2 regions of the Bradyrhizobium sp. CCBAU 51745 genome follow, and region 1 is predicted to be linked to the other one. Evidence: riboswitches for the same ligand, from Rfam matches in the RefSeq annotation. Region 1 holds a riboswitch; the other holds the start of a gene.

The links. Region 1 has a riboswitch for S-adenosylmethionine ahead of XH98_RS09260 (O-succinylhomoserine sulfhydrylase). Riboswitches for the same ligand answer to the same signal wherever they lie in the genome.
Region 2: another riboswitch for S-adenosylmethionine. It lies ahead of metX (homoserine O-acetyltransferase MetX); the one in region 1 lies ahead of XH98_RS09260 (O-succinylhomoserine sulfhydrylase).

The regions. Positions count from the first base shown of each region.
Region 1 covers NZ_LBJP01000007.1:421,273-424,679, forward strand. Annotated here, with positions in the region: gene XH98_RS09250 (hypothetical protein) at 1-467, opposite strand, end outside; gene XH98_RS09255 (2'-deoxycytidine 5'-triphosphate deaminase) at 665-1,801, opposite strand; SAM riboswitch at 1,882-1,961, shown strand; gene XH98_RS09260 (O-succinylhomoserine sulfhydrylase) at 2,035-3,222, shown strand; gene XH98_RS09265 (SGNH/GDSL hydrolase family protein) at 3,344-3,407, opposite strand, start outside.
Region 2 covers NZ_LBJP01000007.1:126,493-129,899, reverse strand. Annotated here, with positions in the region: gene hisC (histidinol-phosphate transaminase) at 1-462, opposite strand, end outside; gene XH98_RS07870 (chorismate mutase) at 498-1,340, opposite strand; SAM riboswitch at 1,501-1,580, shown strand; gene metX (homoserine O-acetyltransferase MetX) at 1,673-2,920, shown strand; gene metW (methionine biosynthesis protein MetW) at 2,923-3,407, shown strand, end outside.

The sequences.
Region 1 (3,407 bases):
CCGTCGACGCTCTGCTTGGTGCAGACGAAGCCCAACCGGAGATCACCGAGTGCGACGCCGTTGTTGGCGTGCCAGCCGCGCAGCATCGCGCGGCTGACCTCGCCCGGCACGCCGCAGATTGCCGCGCCTTTCCAGATCCAGCGCGGCGGCGGATAGCGGATCCAGGCCTTGATGTCGCTCTCATACATGTATTCGACATGCACGCCGCCGATCCAGTTGGAGAGATAGTGATATTGCGCCGCCGCCACCGCCGGCGGCAGATGATCGATCCCGAGCTTCCTGAGCCCCGGCAGGAAGCGCTCCTGCTGCTGGCGACGGAACACGCGGAAGACGAATTCGGCGGCGTCGGCCGTGCCGCGACGCGTCACCACAGTGAGGATCAGGCCGGTGAAATAGGCGTGGTAGAGATCGGCGACCGCACGCCAGCGCTTCCATTGCGCTGCTTGCGCGGCGTCTGCGGCGGTCATGGTTTGCTCCCGGCTTGTTGTTTTGCGGGAGTGTGTCATCGCGGATGGGGCTGAGCAACCAACACTAGCCCGGTGTCATCGCCCGGCGAAGACCGGGCGATCCAGTATTCCAGAGGTGTCAGTGCTTGAATCGAGAGGCCGGGGCGTACTGGATTCCCCGCCTTCGCGGGGAATGACAGCTGAGGACGGGGGTACAGCTACACCCGAAAATGCTTGCTCAGCTTGAGGCCCTGCGCCTGGTAGTTGGAGCCGATGCGCTGGCCGTACATGGCGTCGGGGCGGGACAGCATCTTCTCGTAGACGAGACGGCCGACGATCTGGCCGTGCTCGAGGATGAACGGCACCTCGCGCGAGCGCACTTCCAGCACGGCGCGCGATCCTAGCCCGCCGGCACCGGCATAGCCGAAGCCCGGATCGAAGAAGCCGGCATAGTGCACGCGGAATTCGCCGACCAGCGGATCGAACGGCACCATCTCCGCCGCGTAATCGGGCGGCACCTGCACGGCTTCCTTGGAGGCGAGGATGTAGAACTCGCCGGGGTCGAGGATCAGGCTGCCGTCGGGACGGGCCGAGATCGGCTCCCAGAAATCTTCCACCGCATAGCCGGAGCGGCGATCGACATCCACCACGCCGGTGTGGCGCTTGGCGCGATAGCCGACGAAGCCATTGCCCTTCTCCCCGGAGAGATCGACCGAGACGGCGACGCCGCCGGTGAGGTCGGCATCGTCGATGTCGACGAGGCGTTCAGTGGCATGGAGCGCATCGAGCGCATCGGCATTGAGGATGGCGTCACCAGTGCGGAAGCGCACTTGGCTTAGGCGCGAGCCTTCGCGGACCAGCACCGGAAACGTCTTCGGGCTGATCTCGGCATAGAGCGGGCCGTGATAGCCGGCGCCGATCATATCGAAGCGGCGCGTGCCGTCGGCGATCACGCGGGTGAAGACGTCGAGCCGGCCGGTCGAGCTTTTCGGATTGGCCGCCGCGACGATCTCCGGCGGTAGCGCCAGGCTCTCCAGCAGCGGCACGATATAGACGCAGTTGGTTTCCAGCACCGCACCGTCGGAGAGGCTGAACTCGTGCAGCTTCAACTGGTCGATGCGCTCGGCGACGGTGGCGCCGGGACCGGGCAGGAAACTGGCGCGGACGCGATAGGCGATATCGCCGAGACGCAAATCGAGGCTCGCCGGCTGAATCTGGCTTTCGACGAAATCATAGGCGGGCAGGATGAGGCCCGCTTCCGCCATCGCCGCGATCATGCGGTCGGGCAGGATACCATTGGCGTCGGCGGCAACCGTGAACGTCAACCGGGGGTCCTCGTCAGGGGTCGCGTACATCCGGACTTGCGGGACATACGAGCCTTTTACGGCTATCCGATGGACGCCTTGACGGAAAGGGCATTGCGGAATATGAGCATCACTTATCCCGTGGTGATTTGAGCCGGCCGGCTTGCAGCCACGTTAAATAAGTCGCTAAACAGGCCGGGGACCTCTGTGATCCCGGCCCGTGGAGATATCCAGGCCGGTTTTTTTATGACCATCTCGACAAGACGGTCATATCGGAGGGTCCTATGTCGAAGTCGCCTGCCTCTTACCGCCCCGAAACCCGCCTGGTCCATTCCGGCACCCTGCGCTCGCAATATGGCGAGACGTCGGAGGCGCTGTTTTTGACCCAGGGCTATGTCTACAACAGCGCCGAGGAGTGCGAGGCGCGGTTCAAGGGCGAAGACCCCGGCTTCATCTATTCGCGTTACTCGAATCCGACGATCGCGATGTTCGAGCGCCGCATGATCGAGCTCGAAGGCGCCGAAGCGGCCCGCTCGGCGGCGACAGGCATGGCCGCGGTGACGACGGCGATCCTCGCGCCGCTCAAGGCCGGCGACCATGTCGTGGCCTCGCGCGCGCTGTTCGGCTCGTGCCTCTACGTCATTCAGGATCTGCTTCCTCGCTACGGCATCGAGACCACGCTGGTCGATGGCGCCAATCTCGACCAATGGCAACGCGCGGTGAAGCCGAACACCAAGACGTTCTTCCTGGAGAGCCCGACCAATCCGACGCTCGACGTGCTCGACATTCCCTCGATTGCCGAGATCGCCCACAAGGGCGGCGCGCGGCTCGTGGTCGACAACGTTTTCGCGACGCCGATCTGGCAGAGCCCGCTCGCGTTAGGCGCCGACGTCGTCGTCTACTCCGCGACCAAACACATCGACGGCCAGGGCCGGTGCCTGGGCGGCATCATCCTGTCCTCGGAAGCCTTCATCGCCGAGCACATCCACAATTTCATGCGCCAGACCGGCCCGTCGATCTCGCCGTTCAACGCCTGGGTGCTGCTCAAGGGCCTGGAGACGCTAGGTGTGCGCGTGCGCGCGCAGACCGACACGGCAGCGCGCATCGCCGATGTGCTGGCGAGCCATCCCAAGATCGCGCGGCTGGTCTATCCCGGCCGCGAGGATCATCCGCAGGCGGCTCTGGTGAAGAAGCAGATGCGCGGCGGCTCGACGCTGGTCGGCTTCGAGGTCAAAGGCGGCAAGGCGGCTGCATTCCGCGTGCTCAACGAGCTCAAGCTCGCAAAGATCTCGAACAATCTTGGTGATGCCAAGAGCCTGGTCACGCATCCGGCGACGACGACGCATCAGCGGCTGAAGCCGGAAGATCGTGCCGCACTCGGCATCAGCGAGGGATTCATCCGCTTCTCGGCCGGGCTCGAGCATGCGGATGATCTGATCGAGGATCTGACCGCGGCGCTGGAGAAGGCGTAGCCACAACAAAGGTCTCGTAGGATGGGCAAAGCGTAAGCGTGCCCACGTCTTCTTCCTTCGTATCACTTAGCGGTGGTGGGCACGGCGCGTTGCGCCTTTGCCCACCCTACGGCGCAGTTGCCTACATCGGCCGGTAGGTCCGCACGTCCGCGGGCACGTTCACCCCGATCTTGATCTGGCCGACC
Region 2 (3,407 bases), 290 kb from region 1:
GACCAGCTTCGTCTTCGGCGTCACCGCTTTCAGGATGGCGTCGACGTCGGCGGTCAGGTTCTTCTCGGCCGCCACCACGTTCTTGGCGCCGTTCGCCATGGTGGCGATCGGGTAGACCAGGAAGCCGTGTGTGGTGGAGATCGCCTCGTCGCCGTGGCTGAGATAAGTGTGGGCGAGCAGGTTGAGGATCTCGTCCGAGCCGGCGCCGCAGATGATGCGGTTGGGATCGAGACCGTAGTGGCGGCCGATCGCCTCGCGCAGCACGCGCGAGGTTCCCTCAGGATAGTCTTCCAGATGATCCGCGACGTGCTTGAAGGCCTCGATCGCCTTGGGCGAAGGTCCGAACGGCGTCTCATTGGCCGAGAGCTTGAACACCTTGCGGCCGGGCTCGGCGACCGGGGTCTTGCCGGGCGTGTAGGGCGCAATATCGAGAATGCCGGGATTCGGCATGGGGCGGGACATCTTCAACTCCGGATAGGCTTTGGGCGGTACGCGATCTACGACCCAGTCGGGGGCACCGTATAGCGCGTTGCGTGGCTGCCGACGAGGGCCGTGGAGCGCACCGAGGCCCCCGCTTCGATCAGGGCAGCCTTGATCTTGTCGATGCTGGTGGCTGATGTGACCGAGACCAGCAGCGCCGCGCCGTCGAAGGCGGTATCGGGCACCGCCACGATCTCGGCGAGCGGCGACAGCGCCCGCGCGACCTCGGCGTTCCACCCCGACACGCGCACGCTGAAGGTCTCGACCTCCGTCACCACGGCGCTGTCGGCGACGCGCGAGATCGCGAACACCGGCAGCGACGCCGGATGGTCGGCGCGCTCGACGAAGGGCAGGCGCGCAATGATCTTCGGCGCACCCACGGCTTCCAGCTCCAGCCACCACGGCGTGCGGCTCGATGTCGCCGAGACCAGCGCGAGATCACCCTTGGATTTCGCCACCGCCTCGACCGCTGCCTGCGCACTGAAATGCGCGACATACGGCACCGTGAAGCCGAAATGGAAGCGCACGGAATCGCGCATCGCGGGCTCGCTCGCCGAGATGTCGGCATGCACGGAGAACGGCGCCTGGACATAGGTGAAGGTCGAGATGATGACGCGCCAGATGCTTTCGACCGTGTCGAGCGGCAGGATGCCGCGATGCCGCTGCACGATCTCGCGCATCATCGAAGCCTCGCGCGCCGGCCGGAACGCCGAGCCGACCTCCTGGGTCTGCTTCACCTGGATCAGGCGGTCGATGATGTCGCCGCGCTGCATCAACAGGCGATGCATGGCCTCGTCGATCGCGTCGATCTCCTTGCGCAATTCCTGCAGCGATGGTGGCGCGGGCGGACGTTGGGACATATCTGACTAGCTGGTTATGAGGCTTCGGAAGAGTGTCCTGATTAGGCAGTCGGGGCGGCGAAAGCAAAGAGAAATGACGGCCTGCAAGGCAGCCGGTTGAGAGACGATTTTGGCCGATCCGGCTGCGACTTGACGAAATCGGGCCAAGCCGGTAGGTTTTTGCCCGTTCCGTGGTCATTTGAGCCGGCCGGCTTGCAGCCACGTTAAAAAACTCGCTAAACAGGCCGGGGACGCTTCTGATCCCGGCCGAACCTATCGTTCAGGCCGGGTTTTTCATGGCCTGATTTCATCGCGGTCTCACGTCCGATCGCAAACGAGGTCGATGGTCAGAGATGGTTGGCGTCAAGTCTGTCCCAAGTCCTACGATCCCAAGTCCTACGATCCCAAGTCGTGCGATCCCAAGTCCTGCGATCAGTGCCGACGATCGGTCGCATGAGGTCGATCATCCGAGTTCAGAGGTCGCGCGGTTCGGCGCCGACCAACCGCTGCGGCTCGATTGCGGTGTCGATCTCACCCCGTTCCAAATTGCCTACAAGACCTATGGCGAGCTCAACGCCGATCGCTCCAATGCGGTGCTGATCTGCCATGCGCTGACCGGCGACCAGCACGTCGCCAATGTCCATCCGGTCACCGGCAAACCCGGCTGGTGGGAGACGCTGGTCGGCCCCGGCCGGCCGCTCGATCCGAGCAAATACTTCATCATCTGCTCCAACGTGATCGGCGGCTGCATGGGCTCGACCGGGCCTGCCTCGATCAATCCTGCCACCGGCAAGGTGTGGGGCCTGGATTTCCCTGTCATCACCATTCCCGACATGGTGCGCGCGCAGGCGATGCTGATCGACCGGCTCGGCATCGATACGCTGTTTGCCGTCGTCGGCGGCTCGATGGGCGGCATGCAGGTGCTGCAATGGACCGCGGCGTACCCTGCGCGTGTCTACTCCGCGCTGGCGATCGCCTGTTCGACGCGGCACTCGGCGCAGAACATCGCCTTCCACGAGCTCGGCCGCCAGGCCGTCATGGCCGATCCCGACTGGCACAATGGCGCCTATGCCGATCAGGGCATCCATCCGCATCGCGGCCTCGCGGTCGCGCGCATGGCCGCGCACATCACCTATCTGTCGGACGCTGCGCTGCATCGCAAGTTCGGCCGCCGCATGCAGGACCGCGAGCTGCCGACCTTCTCGTTCGACGCCGATTTCCAGGTCGAGTCCTATCTGCGCTATCAGGGCTCGTCCTTCGTCGAGCGCTTCGACGCCAATTCCTATCTCTATCTGACGCGCGCGATGGATTATTTCGACATCGCCGCCGACCATGGCGGCGTGCTGGCGAAGGCGTTCGCGGGGATCGAAACGCGCTTCTGCGTGGTTTCCTTCACCAGCGACTGGCTGTTCCCGACTTCGGAATCGCGCGCGCTGGTGCACGCGCTGAATGCGTCCAGCGCGCGGGTGTCGTTCGCGGAGATCGAGACCGATCGCGGCCACGATGCCTTCCTGCTCGACGTGCCCGAATTCTTCGACATCTCCCGCGCCTTCCTGCAATCCGCCGGCAAGGCGCGCGGACTCACGAACAAGGACGGCTAGCGATGTCTGTGCAGCAAGTCCTGCCGCTGAACGGCCTCGCGGCTGAACAGTCGGGCCCATTTCGCGCCGACCATCTGCTGGTCGCCGAAATGGTCAAGCCGGGTTCGAAGGTGCTCGACGTCGGCTGCGGCGACGGCGATCTGCTCCAGCTCTTGGAGACCCGCGGCATCGACGGCCGCGGCATCGAGCTGTCGCGCGAGGGTGTCAACCGCTGCGTGGCCAAGGGTCTCGCCGTGGTGCAGGGCGATGCCGACACCGACCTCGTCAATTACCCCGATGATGCCTTCGACTACGTGATCCTGTCGCAGACGCTGCAAGCGACGCGTCAGCCCAAGGTCGTGCTGGAGAATCTGTTGCGCATCGGCCGCCGCGCCATCGTCTCGTTCCCGAATTTCGGCTTCTGGCGGATGCGCCTGCAGCTCCTGATCGGCGGCCACATGCCCCGCACGGAGAACCTGCCGGCAAGCTGGTACGACACCGCCAATAT